One region of the Lysinibacillus sp. FSL L8-0126 genome, then DNA from elsewhere that is predicted to be linked to it. Evidence: riboswitches for the same ligand, from Rfam matches in the RefSeq annotation. Region 1 holds a riboswitch; each other region holds the start of a gene.

The links. Region 1 has a riboswitch for lysine ahead of MHI34_RS05980 (amino acid permease). Riboswitches for the same ligand answer to the same signal wherever they lie in the genome.
Positions count from the first base shown of each region.
Region 2: linked by a shared signal. The riboswitch ahead of MHI34_RS13955 (aspartate kinase) and the one ahead of MHI34_RS05980 (amino acid permease) in region 1 are both predicted to bind lysine.
Region 3: linked by a shared signal. The riboswitch ahead of MHI34_RS19075 (transporter substrate-binding domain-containing protein) and the one ahead of MHI34_RS05980 (amino acid permease) in region 1 are both predicted to bind lysine.

Region 1 covers NZ_CP152028.1:1,242,440-1,250,421, forward strand. The annotation lists gene MHI34_RS05975 (Nramp family divalent metal transporter) at 1-342, shown strand, start outside; gene MHI34_RS05980 (amino acid permease) at 585-2,048, opposite strand; lysine riboswitch at 2,131-2,307, opposite strand; gene MHI34_RS05985 (MFS transporter) at 2,484-3,692, shown strand; gene MHI34_RS05990 (hypothetical protein) at 3,759-4,289, opposite strand; gene MHI34_RS05995 (nitric oxide synthase oxygenase) at 4,315-5,361, opposite strand; tRNA gene MHI34_RS06000 (tRNA-Glu) at 5,680-5,751, opposite strand; tRNA gene MHI34_RS06005 (tRNA-Asn) at 5,753-5,829, opposite strand; tRNA gene MHI34_RS06010 (tRNA-Ile) at 5,837-5,910, opposite strand; tRNA gene MHI34_RS06015 (tRNA-Gly) at 5,915-5,988, opposite strand; tRNA gene MHI34_RS06020 (tRNA-Phe) at 5,995-6,070, opposite strand; tRNA gene MHI34_RS06025 (tRNA-Ser) at 6,075-6,167, opposite strand; tRNA gene MHI34_RS06030 (tRNA-Ala) at 6,181-6,256, opposite strand; tRNA gene MHI34_RS06035 (tRNA-Pro) at 6,272-6,348, opposite strand; tRNA gene MHI34_RS06040 (tRNA-Arg) at 6,364-6,440, opposite strand; tRNA gene MHI34_RS06045 (tRNA-Lys) at 6,460-6,532, opposite strand; tRNA gene MHI34_RS06050 (tRNA-Gln) at 6,547-6,621, opposite strand; tRNA gene MHI34_RS06055 (tRNA-His) at 6,631-6,706, opposite strand; tRNA gene MHI34_RS06060 (tRNA-Trp) at 6,754-6,827, opposite strand; tRNA gene MHI34_RS06065 (tRNA-Tyr) at 6,832-6,915, opposite strand; tRNA gene MHI34_RS06070 (tRNA-Thr) at 6,923-6,998, opposite strand; tRNA gene MHI34_RS06075 (tRNA-Asp) at 7,008-7,083, opposite strand; tRNA gene MHI34_RS06080 (tRNA-Met) at 7,087-7,161, opposite strand; tRNA gene MHI34_RS06085 (tRNA-Val) at 7,188-7,263, opposite strand; rRNA gene rrf (5S ribosomal RNA) at 7,275-7,390, opposite strand; rRNA gene MHI34_RS06095 (23S ribosomal RNA) at 7,457-7,982, opposite strand, start outside.
Region 2 covers NZ_CP152028.1:2,852,661-2,860,642, reverse strand. The annotation lists gene tnpA (IS200/IS605 family transposase) at 237-710, opposite strand; gene sdhB (succinate dehydrogenase iron-sulfur subunit) at 902-1,681, opposite strand; gene sdhA (succinate dehydrogenase flavoprotein subunit) at 1,687-3,441, opposite strand; gene MHI34_RS13965 (succinate dehydrogenase cytochrome b558 subunit) at 3,508-4,116, opposite strand; gene MHI34_RS13960 (YslB family protein) at 4,389-4,823, shown strand; gene MHI34_RS13955 (aspartate kinase) at 4,919-6,145, opposite strand; lysine riboswitch at 6,259-6,437, opposite strand; gene uvrC (excinuclease ABC subunit UvrC) at 6,547-7,982, opposite strand, start outside.
Region 3 covers NZ_CP152028.1:3,947,019-3,955,000, reverse strand. The annotation lists gene MHI34_RS19085 (2-oxoglutarate dehydrogenase E1 component) at 66-2,891, shown strand; gene odhB (2-oxoglutarate dehydrogenase complex dihydrolipoyllysine-residue succinyltransferase) at 2,986-4,245, shown strand; lysine riboswitch at 4,588-4,774, shown strand; gene MHI34_RS19075 (transporter substrate-binding domain-containing protein) at 4,893-5,750, shown strand; gene MHI34_RS19070 (amino acid ABC transporter permease) at 5,921-6,646, shown strand; gene MHI34_RS19065 (amino acid ABC transporter ATP-binding protein) at 6,659-7,390, shown strand; gene MHI34_RS19060 (DUF6501 family protein) at 7,655-7,852, shown strand; gene MHI34_RS19055 (toxic anion resistance protein) at 7,900-7,982, opposite strand, start outside.

The sequences.
Region 1 (7,982 bases):
GGGCTAGCTAGCTCCTCTGTCGGGACGTTAGCAGGTGATGTAGTCATGCAAGGATTCATTCAAAGAAAAATACCACTTTATTTACGTAGAGCGATTACTATGGTGCCGCCTCTAGTCATTATTGCTTCAGGCGTGAATGCAACCTATGCGCTCGTTCTAAGTCAGGTTGTTTTATCTTTCGGTATTGCATTTGCTCTTGTCCCTCTTGTTATGTTTACAAGCAAACGAAACATCATGGGCAGTTTAGTCAATCACCGTATTACAACGTTTTTAGGTTGGTTTGTTGTTATTATCGTTGTGACATTGAATATTTACTTACTGTGGGAAACAATATTTGGATAATAAAAATCAGGTACTCGAGATGAACTGCCCCGTAAAAGTTTGATTTCTAACTATTACGGGGCAGTTCAAGAATGGGTACCTGTTTTTTATTTGATTAGACATCGACTTTCGAATGGCTAGTTAGTAAATACTAATATTACTCTATATATGATATTATTTTTTGATATTTTTAACGACGATTAAGACATAAAAAGCTGTCCCATAAACCAATCATTCATTAGTTTACAGAACAGCCCTACTATTTAATCTTCCACTTTTAAATCACATTCTTGAAGTGAAAGCATTTTTGTTTTGTGCTTGATTTTGTAGCCAAACCATAACAGTAAAAATAGTGGGATTCCAACATAAGAAACTAATATCCCATACCAATCAATTTGGTCTCCCGTAAAGGCCGTGTAATTTTGCCCAATGACCACAATCATACAAACAGTAAAGGCAAATAGTGGTCCAAACGGGTACAATTTTGCTCTATAAGGTAATAGCTTTGGATCTAGGCCCTGTGCCTCAAATGCACGACGGAAGCGATAATGACTAAAGGCAATGCCGAGCCATGCAATAAAACCAGACATACCAGAGGCGTTTAACAGCCAAATATAAACAACGCCATCACCAAAGAAAGACGCTAAAAAAGCTAAGCAACCTACAGCTAATGTTGCCATCAATGCATAAATTGGTATTCCTCGACGACTTAGCTTTGTGAAGAACTTAGGCGCATGTCCATCCACTGCTAATTGCCATAGCATACGTGATGATGCATAAAGCCCTGAATTTCCAGCTGACAGCATAGCCGTTAAAATAATGGCATTCATTAACGAAGCTGCAAAGGCAATACCTAAGCGGTCAAACACTAATGTAAACGGTGATACTGCGATATCTTCTGATAATAAGCGTTCATCTGTAAATGGAATCAACATTCCGATTGCACCAATTGCTAAAATATAAAACAAAAGAATACGCCAGAATACGGATTTAACAGCCTTTGGAATATTTTTTCCTGGATCGTCTGTTTCACCTGCTGTAATCCCAAGTAACTCTGTTCCTTGGAATGAAAATCCGGCTGCTAGGAAAATTCCAAATGTAGCTAGGAAGCCACCGTGAAATGGTCCATCACTAATAAAGAAATTAGTAAAGCCTACAGGTGCCTGTCCACCTAAAATACCAAAAATCATTAATAAACTGATAATAATAAAAACAATGACTGTCACTACTTTAATCATCGCAAACCAATATTCACTTTCTCCATAGCTCTTTACAGAAAGTAAATTAAATGACAGTACAACAGCAATAAATAATACTGTCCAAAGGGCTGATGAACTATCAGGGAACCAATATTTCATAATTAAGGATACTGCCGCAATTTCTGCTGCAATAGTGATTGCCCAGTTATACCAATAGTTCCAGCCTAATGCAAAGCCTAGTGCTGGATCTACAAATTTTGTTGCATACGTACTAAATGAACCGGATGATGGCATATAGGCAGCCATTTCCCCTAAGCTTGTCATTAAAAAGTACACCATAATACCGATTAGGGCGTAGGCAAGCAATGCACCACCAGGTCCAGCTTGTGCAATGGCACCACCACTGGCTAAAAATAGTCCCGTACCAATTGTACCGCCTAAAGAAATCATTGTGATATGACGGCTTTTCAATTCTTTTTTCAGCTTTGGCGCTTTATGTCCGAGCTGATTTACTTTTATTTCACTCACGATATAGCTTCCTTCCTATTTACGAGGCAAAAAAATGCCATCACATATACACTGTGATGGCTAAGTTAATCCTCAGTTTTTCCTAAATGATAGCTCAACACGTTGTGCAAACGTGACAGTTCTGTTCCTTTCGGAGACAGCCCCAGCATGAGGTTTTCAAGTCCCCTCACACTTCGGCAATATTCCCTTTCAGCTAATCTCATCAATGCTTGTCATTTCCATTAGCATACTTATAAATATCGCGACCTCTACCTCAATACAAACATGAGGCATATAATTATTAAATTTATGATGCTTATTATATTAGCATAAGACCTTTGACATTTCAATATAACAATAAATGTTCTGTATTTTGTGAATCTTCTACTATTTTTATTAGTTTGTTAAAGTGTTATAGTAGTTCAATTAGAGCGGTTACGAACAGGGGGATTTATTTTGACTACAAATGATCATTCCGCTAGTTTTCCGAGTAAAAAAATTAGCTGGAGGGGAACAACCTTACTTTTAGTGTTCGGAGTTATCTTTATAGCCTCTACATTAAGAATGCCACTAACTGTTGTTGGCCCTATTATATCATTTATCCGTGACGATCTTGGTATTTCTAATGTACTTGCAGGCTTTCTAACAACGATTCCATTGCTCGCTTTTGCTACCATCTCACCATTTGCGCCCGTTGTAGCACGCAAACTAGGGCTTGAGCTAACACTATTTTTATCCACTATTTTATTAGCCTTGGGGATTGTTCTACGTTCCCTTGGTACAACGGGGTTACTTGTATTTGGTACTGTACTCATCGGCATAGCGATATCATTTGGAAATGTGCTGATTCCAGGATTATTAAAATTAAAATTTCCATACCATGTTGGTTTATTAATGGCATTTTTCACTATGTCGATGAACTTAACGGCTGGGCTTGGCGCAGGTATTAGCTATCCTATAGCCAATTCATCATTTGGCTGGCAAGGAGCGCTGTCCATTGCACTTGTACTAGTGGTCGTAACGATTTTAATTTGGATACCTCAATTGAAATCAAATAAACCTGAGCCAGCCACTACCTCTAAAATGACGAGTACACCCTTATGGAAGTCACCTGTTACTTGGGCTGTCACAGGTGCAATGGGATTACAGTCTTTATTATTTTATACGACTGCTGCTTGGATTCCCGAAATCTACATCGCCCAGGGATTGGCTCCTGACAAAGCTGGTTGGATGTTTTCTATCATGCAATTTTCACAAGTACCAATGGCATTGGCTGTGCCTATCATTGCAAGTAAAATGGCTTCTCAAAGACCTCTTGTAGTGATGTTTACATTCTTCTATTTAATAGGCTTTACTGGAGTTGTCATGGAGTGGACAAGTCTTGGGGTACTGTGGATGATTCTTTTAGGTTTAGCAGGAGGTTCTTCATTTGCCTTAGCGATGATGTTCTTTACACTTCGTACACGCACGGCATTTGAGGCAGCAGATTTATCAGGCTTTGCACAATCATTAGGTTATTTATTTGCCGCCATTGGCCCTATTCTTTTTGGCTACTTACATGATTTATTTGGTGGCTGGAATATTGCTGGTTGGCTCTTTGTAGCTGTGGCGACCATTCTTTTCTTTTGCTCAATGAGAGCTTCTAAAGACGAATATGTCCATTAAAATAAAGCAGATGGGATAACTGCTCATATTTCCCATCTGCTTTACTTCTATATAAGTATAGACGTTTTATTTGTCCAATTGCTGTAGTAAGGTTAGCAGTTCAGTAAGACGGTCTGCTGTTTCTTTGTTGTGAGCTATAACTGCTGCAAAAATAGGAACAGCCTCTTGTAAGAGTATATAACTAAAATAATAATAGCTTACAAAAGCTTTCTGCTCATAACCCTTTGGCGTTTCCTCCTCCCATTCCAGCTCATCATTCTCTTCGTGATCCATCCATAAATATTTGACATCTAACAGCTCCTGCATAGTTTGAACTGAATAGGATGGGTCTAGATAATCTTCAGAAATTGCATGTGCCACAGCTAAATAAAGCTCTACTTCTTGTACAGAGACATCCCCCGTATTTTTGCTAGCAAGCTTTTTTAGAAGGACAAGCAAAGCCCATGGTGTGACCTGCCATAGTGTACCTTGATGCTCCACTAACTCAGCTAGCTCTGTATATTGCTCCTGTTCAATCAGCTGAGGGATAGCCGTTCCTCTTCCATAAGGTGTCGTCAATTGTAACCACGGGATACTCGGAATTTGCTCATTCAACATAGCGTTTCGTCCTCTCCACAATCAGTTAATAGCATGGTTTTTGATAAAAATAATTGGGTGTATGATAAATATTGACATAAGGTTTATGGAAAATATGAGTCGTTGCGGGCGAAAGTGGTGGGATTAGCCATGTCCAGTTGCCTGTAACGTCTCGTCCTGCTGATTCCTCTGCTTCTTCAAACAATTTAAACTGCTGAGCAGCTGTATGATGATCGACAATGCTCACGCCTTGTTCTTTAAAAGAATGAAGGACAGCAATATTAAGCTCCACTAATGCACGATCACGCCAAAGTGAAGCTTGCTTGGTTGTATCAAGATTAAAAACCTCCGCAATAGCTGGTAGCATATTATAACGGTCATGATCTGCTAAATTACGTGCACCGATTTCTGTCCCCATATACCAGCCATTAAAGGGTGCGGCTTGGAAATCAATGCCTGCCATTTGAAAACGCATACTTGAAATTATGGGTACAGCATACCATTTCATTCCTAATTTCTCTACATCCACTGACTCTGGATGACGAATTGGCACCTCTAAAATATATTCTACAGGAATTGTAAACAGCTGCGGAGCTCGCTCATCTACTTGTATAACAAGAGGTAACACATCGAATGGTGTCCTCTCACTTTTCCAACCTAACGATTCACATACTTTAGTAAAAACAATAGAATGTGCATCACCAATAACGCCAGCTTCCGTTTCATAGCCTGCATAACGAATTAGCTGATGATTCCATATACGCACCCTGTTCGAAGCAAATACTGTTATTGTTGGACGGATTTTTCCACTATTTGTTGCATAATCGATATGCTCCAGTAGTTTTTGAAAAATATCCTGTTCATCTAAAACGGCACGTGCATCTACTACATGCAATGATTGCCAAAACAGACGACCAATACATTTGTTACTATTACGCCACGCCACCCGTGCACCAAAAGCTAGCTCCTCTGTTGTTGGGTCGTACTCACCTGCATTCTTAATCTGTTGTAATCTATTCGCTAACCAACGCTCTGATTCATCTTGTTCTGTCTGATATAAACTTAAAAATTGCTGGATCTCCTGTATATTCATTTCGATTCCTCCACTTATCCTCATATTAGAGGAACAAAACGACAAGCACCACGAAAATAGCTATAAAAAAACATACATATTGCATATATGAAATAGTTTGTTCAAATTTATAATGAATCGAATCATGATTAGAAGATATTGTGAATGAAGAAGGAAAAGAGGTGGGCGACATCTTATAGAAAGGAGAAACAAAATATTAGTCATGTAAAAAAGCTACTGAACCATTGATAGCGGATTCGTAGCTTTCACTCTTTACTAATGTATCATTTATTGATAAAAGAAAAAGCATGTAACACAATATTTGTGCTACATGCTTGATGACCCGTACGGGATTCGAACCCGTGTTACCGCCGTGAAAGGGCGGTGTCTTAACCACTTGACCAACGGGCCGTGGCTCCGAAGGCAGGACTCGAACCTGCGACAACCTGATTAACAGTCAGGTGCTACTACCAACTGAGCTACTTCGGAATAATGATGGGCCTAAATGGACTCGAACCATCGACCTCACGCTTATCAGGCGTGCGCTCTAACCAGCTGAGCTATAGGCCCATTTTGGAGCGGGTGATGAGAATCGAACTCACGACATCAGCTTGGAAGGCTGAGGTTTTACCATTAAACTACACCCGCAAATAATGGTGGGTCAGGACGGAATCGAACCGCCGACACTTAGAGCTTCAATCTAATGCTCTACCAACTGAGCTACTGACCCAAAATGGAGGAGGTAGAGGGATTCGAACCCCCGCGCGGTGTTACCCGCCTGTCGGTTTTCAAGACCGATCCCTTCAGCCAGACTTGGGTATACCTCCAAAAATATTGAACTGGTGGAGCCTAGCGGGATCGAACCGCTGACCTCCTGCGTGCAAGGCAGGCGCTCTCCCAGCTGAGCTAAGGCCCCATTTATCATAAAAAATGGTCGGAATGACAGGATTCGAACCTACGACCCCTTGGTCCCAAACCAAGTGCTCTACCAAGCTGAGCTACATTCCGAAAACATAAATTTATTGGCGCGCCCGACAGGAGTCGAACCCATAACCTTCTGATCCGTAGTCAGACGCTCTATCCAATTGAGCTACGGGCGCAATATTCATTAAAAAACGATGAGCCATGAAGGACTCGAACCTTCGACCCTCTGATTAAAAGTCAGATGCTCTACCAACTGAGCTAATGGCTCGTAAAAAAGAAAAATGGCTGGGGTACTAGGATTCGAACCTAGGCATGACGGAATCAAAATCCGTTGCCTTACCGCTTGGCTATACCCCAATTTGAAAATGGGGCGACTGATGGGAATCGAACCCACGAATGTCGGAACCACAATCCGATGCGTTAACCACTTCGCCACAATCGCCACTATATAAATTATAACAGCTGTATATGAACGAGTACCTCAATACCTGGCAGGGGCAGTAGGAATCGAACCCACACCAAAGGTTTTGGAGACCTCTATTCTACCGTTGAACTATGCCCCTAAAATGGTGGAGGGGGACGGATTCGAACCGCCGAACCCTAAGGAGCGGATTTACAGTCCGCCGCGTTTAGCCACTTCGCTACCCCTCCAAGGGAATGGTGCCGGCGATAGGAGTCGAACCCACGACCTACTGATTACAAGTCAGTTGCTCTACCAACTGAGCTACACCGGCAAAAAAAAATGGCGGTCCCGACCGGGATCGAACCGGCGATCTCCTGCGTGACAGGCAGGCATGTTAACCGCTACACCACGGGACCATTTGGTTGCGGGGGCTGGATTTGAACCAACGACCTTCGGGTTATGAGCCCGACGAGCTACCACTGCTCCACCCCGCGATAATACTATACTGTTTTAAAAATAATGGTGGAGGATGACGGGCTCGAACCGCCGACCCTCTGCTTGTAAGGCAGATGCTCTCCCAGCTGAGCTAATCCTCCACGAAAAATAAGCGAAGCGATGTCCTACTCTCACAGGGGGAAGCCCCCAACTACCATCGGCGCTAAAGAGCTTAACTTCCGTGTTCGGTATGGGAACGGGTGTGGCCTCTTTGCCATCATCACTTCACTTATTCAGTTGAAAGAGTTGTTCTTTCAAAACTGGATAAACGGTTCATTGAATGTTTCAAACGTTTTGGTTAAGTCCTCGATCGATTAGTATTCGTCAGCTCCATATGTCACCACACTTCCACCTCGAACCTATCTACCTCATCGTCTTTGAGGGATCTTACTTACTTGCGTAATGGGAAATCTCATCTTGAGGGGGGCTTCATGCTTAGATGCTTTCAGCACTTATCCCGTCCACACATAGCTACCCAGCGATGCCTTTGGCAAGACAACTGGTACACCAGCGGTGTGTCCATCCCGGTCCTCTCGTACTAAGGACAGCTCCTCTCAAATTTCCTACGCCCACGACGGATAGGGACCGAACTGTCTCACGACGTTCTGAACCCAGCTCGCGTACCGCTTTAATGGGCGAACAGCCCAACCCTTGGGACCGACTACAGCCCCAGGATGCGATGAGCCGACATCGAGGTGCCAAACCTCCCCGTCGATGTGGACTCTTGGGGGAGATAAGCCTGTTATCCCCGGGGTAGCTTTTATCCGTTGAGCGATGGCCCTTCCATGCGGAACCACCGGATCACTAAGCCCGTCTTTCG
Region 2 (7,982 bases), 1.6 Mb from region 1:
ATACATATTCATTATAAAAGAAAATACTATATTATCATAGAAAAAACCGCAATTTACGCCTTTTATCACAAATATTCCTTCTGTTTATATCATATGCAACTTCAAATCAGAACCACCAGTATAACTGGTGGTTTGCTCTGCGCGTGAAACGCTGGGGTACTGGCCCATGTCTAAAGACATTCTGAATGGTCTGCCAACCGCACTCCGTTTTCACACAAACCGCTAAAGCGGCTTACTTATTTTTTCTTTCTCTTGATTTCTTCTCCTGTGAATGGGTCAATGAATTCTTTCATCGTCATTTGATCTTGCAGGATATCTTCTTGTAATTGATTTTTTATATACTCTTGTATCTTTTTCTTATTTCGGCCGACTGTGTCCACATAGTATCCTCGACACCAGAATTGACGATTACCGTATTTATACTTTAAATTCGCATGTCGGTCGAAAATCATTAGACTACTCTTCCCTTTTAAATAACCCATGAACGCAGATACACTCAATTTCGGTGGAATACTTACCAACATATGAATGTGGTCAGGACAGGCTGTTGCCTCTATGATTTCTACATCTTTTCTTTCACATAATTGGCGCAATATTCTTCCAACATCTGCTTTAATTTGACTATAAATAATCTGCCTTCTATACTTTGGCGCAAAGACGATATGATACTTACAATTCCACGTTGTATGTGCTAAACTTTTGTTATCCATTTATGGTGGCTCCTTTCGTACGAAGTCGGTTGACTAGACCTGACTTTATTGTACGTTTGGAGTTTTTTTATTGTCCATAGCTAAAAGCTTTCCGGAACCCCCTGCATAGCAGGGGGTTTTCAAAGCACACAAATAAAAAAACTCCCTCACACAAAGTGTAAGAGAGTTTGGGCATTTAGCTTGTCCGTATATTAATCTACGTAGTGATCAGAACCGAAGAAGTTACGGAACATTTGCACTGTAGTTGCACGGTTTAGTGAAGCGATAGATGTTGTTAAAGGAATTCCTTTTGGACATGCAGCTACACAGTTTTGAGAGTTACCACAGTTCGCAAGGCCACCATCACCCATAATAGCATTTAAACGTTCATCTTTAACCATTGCACCAGTTGGGTGAGTGTTGAAAAGACGTACTTGTGATAATGGAGCTGGTCCGATGAATGAAGCTTTTTCAGACACGTTTGGACATGCTTCCATACATACACCACAAGTCATACATTTAGATAATTCATAAGCCCATTGACGTTTACCTTCTGGCATACGTGGACCTTCACCTAAATCATAAGTACCATCAATTGGTACCCAAGCTTTCACTTTTTTAAGTGCATTGAACATACGTTCACGGTCAACTTGTAGGTCACGAATAACAGGGAATGTCTTCATTGGCTCAAGCTTAATTGGCTCAGTCAATTGATCAACAAGTGTTGAACATGATTGACGTGGACGGCCATTGATGACCATTGAACATGCACCACAAACTTCTTCTAAACAGTTCATATCCCATGATACTGGCGATGTGTTTACACCATCCTCAGTAACAGGATTTTTTTGAATTTCCATTAAAATTGAGATTACGTTCATACCATGACGGTAAGGCACTTGGAATTTTTGCCAGTAGCTATTGCCGCCTTGTGTATCTTGACGTAAGATTTCCACTTTGACCATTCTTCCAGTATTAGCTGCGATTTGCATAACTTTTAGTCTCCTTTCGCAGAGTAGTCACGTTTACGTGGTGGGATTAAAGAAACGTCGACTTCTTGGTACGTGATGATTGGATTACCAGTAGTTGGGTCAAACTTCGCCATTGTTGTTTTTAAGAACTGCTCGTCATCACGGTTAGGGAAATCAGGTTTATAGTGTGCACCACGAGATTCATTACGTAATAGTGCACCTTTTGTCATTACTTTTGCAAGCACTAACATATTTTTAAGTTGACGCGTAAAGTGCGCGCCTTGATTACTCCATTTTTGCGTATCGTTAATGTTGATGTTATTCCAACGCTCAGTAAGCTCATCAAGTTTTTTCAATGTATCTTCAAGCTGATCATTGTAACGTACTACAGTCATTGTAGCAGTCATCATTTCACCAAGCTCTTTATGCAGTAAGTAAGCGTTTTCTGTGCCTTCCATTTTCATGATAGCATCCCATTTCGCTTGCTCCTCTTTGACACGAGCATCGTAAATCTCTTGTGGAAGATCTTCTGCATGCTTTTTAAGGTGTTTTACATAATCTACTGCGTTTGGTCCTGCAACCATACCACCGTAGATAGCAGATAATAATGAGTTCGCACCAAGACGGTTTGCACCATGTTGAGAGTAATCACATTCACCTGCTGCAAATAGACCAGGAATTTCAGTCATTTGGTTGTAATCAACCCATAATCCACCCATTGAATAGTGAACTGCTGGGAAAATTTTCATTGGTAATTTACGTGGATCATCCCCTACGAATTTTTCGTAGATTTCGATGATACCACCAAGTTTAACGTCCAATTCATGTGGATCTTTATGAGAAAGATCTAGGTATACCATGTTCTCGCCATTAATACCAAGTTTTTGGTTTACACAGACATCAAAAATTTCACGTGTTGCAATATCACGTGGTACTAAGTTACCATAAGCTGGGTATTTTTCTTCTAAGAAGTACCAAGGTTTACCGTCTTTATAAGTCCAAATACGACCACCTTCACCACGAGCTGATTCTGACATTAGACGGTTTTTGTCATCTCCAGGAATCGCTGTTGGGTGAATTTGAATGAATTCACCATTCGCATATGAAGCACCTTGTTGATAAACGATAGAAGCAGCAGAACCTGTGTTAATAACAGAGTTTGTTGTTTTACCGAAGATAATACCAGGGCCACCAGTCGCCATAATAACAGCGTCTGCACGGAATGATTTAATTTCTTCTGTACGCATATCTTGCGCTACGATACCACGGCAAACGCCGTCATCATCGATGATAACACCAAGGAATTCCCAGTGTTCATATTTATTTACTAAACCAGCTACTTCATGAGAACGAACTTGCTCATCTAGCGCATATAGTAATTGTTGACCAGTTGTTGCACCAGAGAAAGCTGTACGGTGCATTAAAGTACCACCAAAACGACGGAAATCTAAAAGTCCTTCTGGTGTACGGTTGAACATAACACCCATACGGTCCATTAAGTGGATAATGCCAGGTGCTGCGTCACACATACCTTTTACTGGTGGTTGGTTCGCTAAGAAGTCCCCACCATATACTGTATCATCAAAGTGAATCCATGGAGAATCCCCTTCACCTTTTGTATTTACCGCACCATTAATTCCGCCTTGCGCACAAACAGAGTGTGAGCGTTTTACAGGAACTAATGAGAATAAATCAACTTCAGTACCAACTTCAGCTGCTTTAATCGTTGCCATCAGACCGGCAAGACCACCGCCGACAACAATTATTTTGCTTTTCGCCATGATTATTTCTCACTCCTCTTAAAAAATTGCAATGATTGCTGTTACTCTATCGTAGCTTCTATTGAATTATACGAAAGCTAAAATAGCAGCCACACCAACTACACTTAGAATTACGAAAATAATGTTTGTTACGTAAGTAGCAATCTTTTGAGACTGAGGAGATTGTGTAATACCCCAGCTTACTAGGAATGCCCATAAACCGTTAGATAAGTGGAAAGTTGCTGATATAATACCAACAATGTAGAATCCAAGCATGAATGGATTAGCAACGATATTCGCCATCATGTCGTAATCAACGTGTGTGCCAAGTGCTTTTTGAATACGAGTTTGGAAAATATGCCATGCAATGAAAATCACTAGGAATACACCAGTGAAACGTTGTAAAGAGAACATCCAGTTACGATATGTGCTGAAACGTCCTGTGTTTGGTGTAGCAGTGAATGCAATGTAGACACCATAGAATGCGTGGAACATTAATGGAATATAGATGACAATCCATTCAACTAGGATAAGGAATGGAATCTTTTCCATTACTGCGGTAGCATCGTTGTAACTTTCTGCCCCGCCTGTTGCTGTAAAGTTAATGAACAGGTGCATCGTTAAAAACAGACCTACTGGAATGATACCAAGTAGAGAATGTAAGCGACGCCATAAAAACTCTCGATCTTTCGACAAGACTGTTACCCCCCTTAGTACTTAAAATAGCACAACAAAAGAAGTCATCATTTTGTAAATGATACTTCATTGACTGTGTATTTCATCATGGTACAATATTATGACATGTTTATTGTACTCTCAAGAGCTACGAGCGTCAAGGCAACTCGGAGTTTTTCATAGAGCTTATTAAAGAACTAATCTAGTACATGATGCGTTGTTTTTTCTCGAAAAATCTATCATTACTTTATTACTGTTGAATTTTAAGAAAATTCTAAGAAAGAAGGATAACAATGTTAAACACTCCATCTCCTACAATTTCATCATTTGGTTATGAGCTCATTCGCGATCATATTCTATCTTCTATCCTTGGTAAACATGAGAATGATGTCCTTTATTGGGCAGGTAAAGAGCTTGCTCGCAAGTTCCCATGCAAAAGTCAAGACGAACTTATCGCATTTTTCGCAGATGCCTGCTGGGGTACACTAGAGCTCATGAAGGAATCAAAGGATGGTCGCATTTTCCAATTGACAAATGACCCTGAAATATTGCAAATCAAACAACGAAGCTTTAGACTGGAAGCAGGATTTATAGCAGAGCAAATTCAATTAGCTAAAGGCTACCTTACAGAATGCTATGATGAAAAGCGAGAAAAGCAGCACTATGTCATGTTTACAGTCAAATGGGATGTCAAGGAACGTATTATGAATACCATCCCTACTGAATGATGAAAAGGATTGTCTCCCTATTCAATGGGATGACAATCCTTCTTTTTTCTTCCTTTAATTTCGGACTATTACAGAAAATACTGTTTCTTCTATTATTATATATAAAGTGCTTGCTCTAAATTGAATTCATCATGCAAGGCATTTGCTGCACGAATCATATCATCCTGTGGTACAACAACAGACACTTTTATTTCAGACGTACTAACCATTTTTATAGGAATATCTTCACGACGTAATCGATCAAACATGCGAGCAGCCACACCTGGATTAGAGGCCATACCTGAACCAATGATAGAAACCTTCGCCAATCCTATTTCAAAGTCAGCAAAACTAAAGCCAAGTGACAATTTACTATCTTCTAGAACACGCAATGTTTCCGCAAATTCTTCTTTTAAAATGGAAAAAGACACAGTTGGTTTTAAGCCATCAATGATTGCCTGTACAATAATATCTACATTAATGCGGTTTTCTGCAAGGATTGTAAACATATCTGCCAATGCACCATCGGCATACGCATCATACCCCACTGTCAAACGGATAATATCTGACTCAAAGGCTACACCACGGACGACTAAATTTTTCTCCATTTCCACTTCCTCCTTCAATAAAGTACCTACTGACTCTACTAAGCTAGAGCGTATAATAACGGGCATTTGAAATTTTTTTGCTAACTCCACTGCACGAGGATGAATAACATGTGATCCTAAATTAGATAACTCCAGCATTTCATCATAGGAGATTTCCTGCAGCTTTTGAGCTTTGCTGACATAGCGTGGATCTGCTGTATAAACACCGTCAACATTTGTGTACATATCAGTTCGCTCTGCTTCCAATGCTACCGCGAGTGCTATAGCTGTTGTTTCAGCTCCGCCTTTGCCAAGTGTAGTAATATTTTGTTCCTCATCAATACCCTGTTCTCCAGCAATCACTACAATTTGTCCCTGTACAAGATGTTCTTCAATACGACTGTCATCGATATAGTCGATACGTGCATGACGATACTTACAATCTGTATGTATACCTGCTTGCCATCCAGTTAAGGACACTGCCTCATAGCCCGCTTCCTGTAATGCGATGGCAAATAAAGCGCTGGATAATTGAGAGCCCGTAGACACGACTGCAGCTAATTCTCGTTTGGGCACTTCGTCCGTTAGTTGATGTACCATCGTTTGCACATCTTTCGTTGTGTGTCCCATTGCTGCAACGACCACGACTACATCGAAGCCTCTGTCCTTTTCAGCAATCGCCTTCCTTGCTGCCTCTTGGATTTGTTCAGTAGAAGCTAGTGCAGCCCCTCCAAACTTCATCACTATTTTAGCCATTTCTTGCGTTCTCCTTTCCAGTCATATATTTCACCTGCTTCTAGAAAACTAAAAGGCAGCCTCCACATAACGTGAAAGCTGCCTATAACATGTACAATGATCGTAACTTGTGCATGTGTGATAGCTCTCCGAAACTTTTAGAATCGACAATCTTACATTTCTTAAATGTAAAACCAGTACAACAAAGGAAACAACAATGCTATACTTCGGCAAGCTCCCCTTTCACACACGATCTCTGGACTTGTTCATCCTCCATTGTGTTACTCTTGAATCTTGCACCTCTATCATCACCATAAAGTGAATGTATTCAATTGGTTTAACGCTGGCGTCAACATGCTAGCCACACCAGTTCGCTATTCATCACATTGATGAACAATGTTATTTACAACCTTAGCACATGTCTATTCCTTTGACAATGACTCTTGCTGAAAATAGCTATAAATTTGGCTCGCTAAATTAGCAGGTATTCCTGCCTCCTGCAAAGCTAGCTCGCTCGCCTCTCGAATTTTCTTAACTGAACCAAAATGTTTGAGCAACTGCTGCTTGCGTTTTGGCCCCACACCTTCAATATGGTCTAACACCGATTGAATGGCATGCTTCTCATGCTGTTGGCGCAAGAAGGTAATAGCAAAGCGGTGAACTTCATCCTGAATTCGTTGTAATAAATAAAAGCCATCACTAGTACGCTTTAAGGCAATTACTTCTGGTGGATCACCAAACAATAGCTGCGACGTATTATGCTTATCATCTTTTGCTAAACCTGCAATCGGTATAACAAGTCCAAGCTCATCTTCTAGTACTTCACGGGCGACTTCCATTTGCCCCTTGCCACCATCAATTAAGACCAAATCTGGCAATGGCAAGCCTTCCTTTAAGACACGCGAATATCGCCGACGTATAACCTCTTGCATCGCACCGTAATCATCATGCTTTGCAGCCGTACGCGTTTTGTATTTACGATATTCCTTTTTCGCAGGCTTTCCATCAATGAAGACAACCATAGCCGATACAGCATCCGTGCCATGCATATGACTATTGTCAAATGCCTCAATTCGTAATGGCGTTGAAATACCTATTGCTTCACCAAGTGCCTCACAAGCACCAATTGTCCGTTCTTCCTGCCGTTCAATTAGCTGGAATTTAGCTGCCACAGCAATCTCAGCATTTTTAGTTGCTAATTCAACCAATTCCCTCTTTTGACCTCTTTTTGGTGTAAGAACTTTAAGCTCTAATAACTCCGTTAAGATGGCTGCATCAATTGCTTGTGGAATAAAAATTTCTTTCGGCTTAATATGCTCTGGTTTTTCATAAAAGCGGCCAACAAATGTTAAAAACTCTTCCTCAGCATCTTGATAAATTGGGAAAACCGAGACATCACGCTCAATCAGCTTTCCTTGGCGAACAAAGAAAACTTGCACACACATCCAGCCTTTTTCGACGGCATAGCCAAATACATCGCGGTTCGTTGTATCACTTGATACTATTTTTTGTTTCTGCATGACCGTATCAATATGTGCAATCTGATCGCGAAACTCCTTCGCTCGCTCAAATTCTAAGTTTTCAGCAGCTGCAAGCATTTTAACTTCAAGCTCTTTTTTGACTGCCTCGACACCACCATTTAGAAACTTCGTCATATCCTCAATCATCTCTTGATAAACCTGACCATTAATTTCTTTTACACAAGGTGCTAAACATTGCCCCATATGATAATACAAGCAAACTTTGGAAGGCAATTGGACACATTTGCGCAATGGATACAATCGATCCAACAGCTTTTTCGTTTCACTTGCCGCATAAGCATTGGGGTAAGGACCAAAATATTTAGCCTTATCCTTTT
Region 3 (7,982 bases), 2.0 Mb from region 1:
TTATATAATTAATTGTAATTTAATTAATGGAACTGCCGAAAGGCAAAATTTGGAGGTCATTTTTCATGTCGAACAACGTTACAACTGTAAGTTCTCCATGGTCAGCTTTCTCTGGTCCTAACCTAGGATATGTGATGGAGCAATACGACTTATTCTTACAGTCTCCTGAAGAAGTAGAACCGGAGTTAGTTTCTTTATTCCAACAATTTGGTGCACCAGTAGTAGTAGAAGGTGAAGTAGCTGTAGTTAGTCATACAGCAGCGGCTCCTGCTGGCGATTACAAAAAAGTGTTAGCCGCTGTGAAATTAGCAGACGCAATCCGTTCACACGGTCATTTAGCGGCAGATATTTATCCTCTGAAAAACCGTGAACTACAAACAGCTCAAATTGAAGAAAGCGCGTTCAACTTAAGCGCTGCGGATTTAGCTGAAATTCCTGCAGCAATCTTCTTCAAAGATGTGCCAGCAAACGTGAAAAATGGTAAGGATGCAATCGACTATCTAAAAGCTGTTTATACAGATAAAGTGGCATTTGAATACGGTCACGTAGTAGCTACAGAAGAACGTGATTGGATTCAAGCGCAAATTGAATCAGGCTTATTTAAACAAGCATTATCTTCTGAAGAGAAGAAAGCCTTATTAGATCGTTTAACTCGCGTTGAAAATTTCGAAAAATTTATTCATAAAACTTTTGTAGGGCAAAAGCGTTTCTCTGGTGAGGGCTTAGATACGCAAATCGTTCTATTTGATGAAATCGTTAAAACAGCAGAAACCAAAAATGTAGAAAATGTACGTATTGGTATGGCACACCGTGGTCGTTTAAATGTTTTAACACACATCTTAAACAAACCTTATGACATGATGTTCTCTGACTTTGCACATGTTTCAAATGAGTTATTTATGCCAGAGCATGGCCGCCTTGAAATTACAAAAGGTTGGACAGGTGATGTGAAATACCATATGGGTGCTTCTTACAACCGTGAATCGGGTATGAATGTTAAATTGGCTTACAACCCATCTCACTTAGAAGTTGGCAATCCAGTTGTACTTGGAGCTACTCGTGCAACACAAGATGATACGTCTAAACCAGGCCAAGCGGTACATGACCGTACTAAAGGCTTAGGTATTTTAGTGCACGGTGATGCTGCATTCCCAGGTCAAGGGATTGTGACTGAGGTTTTAAACTTTGCTAAAACAGAAGGCTTTACAACAGGTGGTACAATCCACATTATCGCGAACAATATGATCGGTTTCACAACTGAGCATTATGATTCTCGTTCTTCTGTGTACTCTTCTGACCCAGCAAAAGGTTACGAGGTACCAGTAATCCATGTCAACGCAGATAGCCCAGAGGCAGTAGCGCAAGTGGGTCGTTTTGCTGCTAACTACCGTCAAAAATTCGGCAAAGATATTATTGTAGACTTAGTTGGTTACCGTCGCCATGGTCATAATGAAACAGATGACCCAACTGTGACAAACCCAGAAACATACAAATTGGTTTCTAAACATGAAACAGTGCGTGCTTTATACGGAGCACAATTAGTGGCTGAAGGTCTTCTATCTGCTGAAGATGTAGCTGCCTTAGATACAGCAATCTATGCAGAAATGCAAGCAGCCTATGACCATGTAAGAGAAATGGCAGATAAAGATGATCATCAGCATTTAGAAATGCCAGCAGAATTAAAAGTAGAGTTCCCACAAATTGATACAGCAGTTGGTGCGGAACGTTTAGAAAAAATCAATGAAGAGCTTTTAGTGTTTGAAGAAAACTTCGAGCCACAGAAAAAGCTTGGCAAAATTTTAGAAAAACGTCGTGATGCCTATGCATCAGCAAAAATTGACTGGGGCCATGCAGAAACGTTAGCATATGCGACAATTATCCAAGACGGCACACCAGTACGTTTTACAGGTCAAGATGCTCAACGTGGTACATTCTCTCAACGTCACTTAGTACTTCACGATAAAAACAATGGGAATGTCTTCACACCGCTTCATCATATTTCTGGTGCGAGTGCATCCTTCTCAGTACACAACTCTCCACTGACTGAAGCGGGAGTAGTAGGCTTTGAGTATGGTTACAACCTAGAAAATAGTCATGTTTTAACAGTGTGGGAAGCACAATTCGGTGACTTTGCGAACATGGCACAAGTGATGTTTGATAACTTTATTTCAGGGGCACGCTCTAAATGGGGCCAAAAATCTGGATTAGTGATCCTTTTACCACATGGTTATGAAGGTCAAGGTCCAGAGCACTCTTCAAGCCGTATGGAACGCTATTTACAAATGTCAGCTGAAAACAACTGGTTTGTAGCGAACTGTTCAAACGCAGGTAACTACTATCATTTATTACGCCGTCAAGCAGCGTTATTAGGTACAGAAGGGGTACGTCCACTTGTAGTCGTATCACCAAAATCACTATTACGTCACCCATTAGCTGCGGCGAATGCTGAACAATTAGCAAATGGTTCATTCCAAGAAGTGATTGAACAACCAGGTTTAGGCGCTAAACCAGAAGCTGTAGAGCGTATCGTTTTAGGAACTGGTAAAGTGATGATCGACTTAGCGGATCGCGTAAAAGACGGAGAAGGCTTCGATCATTTACACATTATTCGTGTAGAACAACTTTACCCATTCCCAAAAGAGCAAGTTGCTGGTATTATTGCTAAGTATCCAAATGTGAAAGAAATTGTTTGGGTACAAGAAGAACCTAAAAACCAAGGCTCATGGAATTATGCATTAGAAACATTATATGAACTTTCAGAAGGTAAAAAACTTCGCTATGTAGGTCGTCCTGCAATGAGCTCAACTTCTGAAGGGGATGCAGATTCTCATAAAGCAGCACAAGCAGCATTAATTGAAGCGGCAGTTGCTGAGCCAGTGAAGGTTAAATAATCACATATAAATTTTTGAAAAAACCGGGCTACTTGCCCTCAAGCAGTAGCCCTTTTATGTGCGTCATGCACGTTAATCAAAGGAGGAAATGAAAGTGGCTGAAATTAAAGTCCCTGAATTAGCAGAATCGATTACAGAAGGTAGTATCGCACAGTGGGTAAAAAAAGTGGGCGATCGCGTTGAAAAAGGTGAATTCATCGTTGAACTTGAAACAGATAAAGTAAACGCTGAAATCATTTCTGAAGAAGCAGGTGTATTAACACAAATTTTAGCTGAAGAAGGCGATACTGTACTAGTTGGTCAAGTTATCGCAGTAGTAGAAGCAGGCGAAGGCGCAGCACCTGCACCTGCAGCGGCTCCAGCTGAAGCAGCTCCGGCTCCAGCAGCGCCACAAGCAGCATCTGCACCAGTAGCAGCGGCTCCAGTTGTAGAAGAAACTTCTGGTGAGCGAGTAATCGCCTCTCCAGCAGCACGTCGTCTTGCTCGTGAAAAAGGTATCAACCTTGCAGCAGTATCTCCAGTAGATCCACAAGGACGTGTACGTGTACAAGATGTAGCAGCTCATGGTACAGCTCCAGCTGTAGCACCAGTAGCAGCACCTACATCAGTAGCAACTTCAGGTGGCCCAGTAGTATTTACACCAGCAGCTAATTCTGACCGTGTAACAGTTGAAAAAATGAGCCGTCGTCGCCAAACAATTGCTAAACGTTTATTAGAAGTGAAACAATCAACAGCAATGTTAACAACATTTAACGAAATTGACATGACAAATATCATGGCACTTCGTAAACGTAAACAAGAAGAGTTTGTAAAAGCAAACGACATCAAACTTGGTTTCATGTCATTCTTCACAAAAGCTGTTGTTGCGGCACTAAAAAAATACCCATACGTAAACGCTCAAATCTCTGGCGATGAAATTCATTTAAATAACTTCTTTGATATCGGTATTGCTGTATCAACTGAAGAAGGTTTAGTTGTACCAGTTGTACGCGATGCAAACAGCAAAAACTTTGCAGAAATCGAAAAAGATATCGCTAACTTAGCGACAAAAGCTCGTGATAAAAAATTAGGCTTAAATGACATGGCTGGTGGATCATTCACAATCACAAATGGTGGTGTATTCGGTTCATTAATGTCAACTCCAATCATGAATGGTACGCAAGCTGGTATTTTAGGTATGCACTCAATTGTTAACCGTCCAGTTGCAGTAAATGGTGAAGTTCAAATCCGTCCAATGATGTATGTAGCACTTTCTTACGATCACCGTATCATCGATGGAAAAGATTCTGTAGGATTCTTAAAAACAGTTAAAGAATTAATCGAAAATCCTGAAGATTTACTATTAAATTCATAATGCCATTCAACCCTGCGAACAATGTTCAGCAGGGTTTTTTTATGCATGACGAAAGATTTTGATCGATTCTATGTTTGAAAGAGTACTAATGTTATATCGTTTAGAGGAGCAAAAAAGACATAAACACAACTTTTCTCACATAGAGCACATACTCTATAATAAAAATTTGTTTTAATTTTCAGAAATATCGATAGAAGCTTAACGATTTAAAATGAATAGAGAACGAACAATATCCTAATATTGTCATTAGTCAGAAAAATGTTAAAACTGTCTTGACGAGTGTACTAGTTTTATAGTAGTATCTAAATATCAATTAAATAAACAAACCTCACTAACGTTTACCAGTGAGGTAGAGGCGCGGTATTTATTAGTTCATTGTTGAGTTCAAGCAAGCGAAGACGCAATGAAGAAGGAAATATCGCCGAAGTATAAAAGGAGCTCGTACTTTTATGCTGGGTCTGCAGTGAATAAGTGCAGGACTGTCCTAGTAAATGGATTTCCAGATTTACTAGGTTGTGCTATCTCGGAAAATGGAAATTATAGTGAGGATTTGGGCAACTGTCATACAAGGTAAGACCTAAGTTCAATATACTTAGGTCTTTTTTATTACAGTTGTCTTATTTTTTTACAGAAAAGGAGAGTTTTTTATGAAAAGAAAATGGTTGTTAGTAATGATCTCTATCATGACAGCAATTGTGCTAGCTGCATGTGGCACTAGCGACAAAAAGGATGGCGGTTCAGGTGATGCTGGTGCTGACAAGGAAGCAAGTGGCGGTGAATTCCGAATCGGAATGGAGGCTGGCTATCCACCATTTAACTGGACACAGCAAGGTGATGCTAATGGTGCAGTGAAAATTGCTGATAATGCAGAGTATGCAGGCGGCTACGATGTCCAAATGGCAAAAAAAATTGCTGAAGGCTTAGGCAAAGAGCTAGTCATTGTCAAAATGGAATGGGACGGATTAGTACCAGCGCTACAATCTAACAAAATTGATGCGATTATCGCGGGTATGTCACCAACTGAAGAGCGTAAGAAAACGATTGATTTTACAGAAAACTACTATACTTCTGATTTCGTTATGGTTATTAAGAAAGGTAGCAAGTATGAAAATGCAAAATCGATTCAAGATTTCTCTGGTGCTAAAATTACTTCACAATTAAATACATCGAACTACAACGTTATTGATCAAATTAACGGTGTAGAAAAACAAACAGCAATGGAAAGCTTCCCCGCAATGCGTGTCGCTTTAGAGGCTGGCAAAATTGATGGCTATGTAGCAGAACGTCCAGAAGGTATTTCCGCTGCTGCTGCCAACGATAAGTTCACATATGTCGCATTTGAAGAAGGCTTTGATACGGATCTTTCCAATACTTCGATTGCTGTAGGCTTACGTAAAGACGATGCAAACCGTGAAAAAATCAACGAAATCCTAAAAGGTATTTCGGAAGACGATCGTCAAGCGATTATGGAAGAAGCGATTTCTCAACAACCAGCAGCACAATAATGACAAGGCACGGGCTAGTTGCTGGTCCGTGCATGATCATTTCATCATTATCAAAATGAGAACCTCTCTACATAATGATAATGTCCTAGCGTAACAAATCATAGAATAGTAGAAATAGCTAGGACACGAAGGAAATAAGCAAGCAACATGACATTGTTAGGAGGAACATCATGAGTCTTGAATGGATACTTTCAATTATTGAAAACAACTGGCAAATGTTTTTACGAGGTGCGTATTATACGTTACTGATTTCGATTATTAGTACAATTATTGGTGCATTCATCGGATTTTTCATTGGAATTATGCATACGATTCCAGTTCGTAAAAAAGGTTTAAAATTTTATAGCTTAAAGCTTATTAATTTTATCCTGACATGCTATGTTGAATTTTTCCGTGGTACACCAATGATTGTACAGGCTATGGTAGTCTACTACGGACTAGATATCGCATTTGGTATCGATATGCATTTTATTACAGCAGGTATTTTAGTCGTTTCCCTTAACACAGGGGCCTATATGGCAGAAATTGTTCGAGGTGGTATTGTCTCGATTGATAATGGTCAATACGAGGCAGCGTCGGCAATTGGTATGAATCACTTCCAAATCATGCTGCATGTTGTTTTACCACAAGTAGCACGCAATGTCTTGCCGGCGACAGGTAACCAATTAATTATGAATATTAAGGATACAGCCGTATTAAATGTCATTGGGGTAACGGAATTATTCTTCCAAACAAAATCAATTTCAGGTAACAACTTCCGTTATTTTGAATCATTCTTTGTTGCATGTATTCTTTATTTTATCATGACATTTACCGCATCTCGCATCCTTCTCTATGTTGAAAAACGTCTAGATGGACCTGATGCCTATCAAAAAGAACAAAAAGAAGCTGTATAGGGGGACGCACAAATGGCAGTGATTAAGATTGAACATTTAAGTAAATCATTTGGACGTAACCAAGTGTTAAAAGATGTAAATTTCCAAGTAGAAAAAGGCGAAGTCGTTTGTTTAATTGGCTCTTCTGGTTCTGGTAAATCGACATTACTTCGTTGCATCAATTTATTAGAAACGCCAAGTGGTGGTCAAATTATTTATAAAGGGGAAGACATTTTAGATGATAAGCACAATATTCAAGAATATCGTACACATCTAGGAATGGTATTCCAGCAATTCAATTTATTTAACAATCACAATGTGTTAAACAATTGCACAGTGGGCCAAATCAAAGTATTGAAGCGATCAAAGAAAGAAGCAGAAGAAACGGCGCTTAAATATTTGAATATCGTTGGTATGGATCAATATGTGAACGCCAAGCCTCGTCAGCTTTCAGGGGGGCAAAAGCAGCGTGTGGCTATCGCTCGAGCATTGTCAATGAATCCAGATGTCATGCTATTTGATGAACCGACTTCGGCATTAGACCCAGAAATGGTCGGTGAGGTATTAAAGGTGATGCGACAGTTAGCCACTGAGGGGAATACAATGTTAATCGTGACACATGAGATGGAGTTTGCCAAAGAGGTGGCAGATCGTGTCGTCTTTATGGATAAAGGCATCATTGTCGAGGAAGGCCCGCCATCACAAGTATTAGTAAACCCTCAGCATGAACGGACAAAAGAATTTTTAAAGCGGACATTAAAATAAGCATAGAAAAAGTGAGTCCGATTTATTGGACTCACTTATTTTCTAGAATTCCATTCTGCATAAAGAACAAAGCAGATTGCAAATGCTACAGCAATAATAAAAAACCATTGCGGTACACCACCAAAACTCATCATAACACCTCAAATAGTCATTTTTTTTGGATAGAATAGCTATAGTCTTTCTTTTTTCTCCACAAAAGCCCAAAAATATTATAAAATAAGCAATAGACATTAGCTTCGGCTAGTAAAGAGAGGTAGAGAGAATATGTTACATTTAAAATGGAAAGATGCGCCAACACTACGAACGATAACTTGCAAACATACAAATGCATCAAAATACTTAGTGTCCAATGTATTAACAGTAGGGAAAGAATATGAAGTAAAAAATGAAACAGAAGAGTTCATTTTTATCATCGATAATACAGGTAATGTCGGTGGCTACTATAAAGATTATTTTGAATAACATAAAACAGGGTGGTTCAGATTATATGCTGAGCCACCCCTTTTTTGTTAATCGCGCTGATAGCCTCTGGCACCTGCCACATCTTGTAGCTGTTGTTTTTCTTGTTCAGTTGCTGTATGCAGGGCAAACA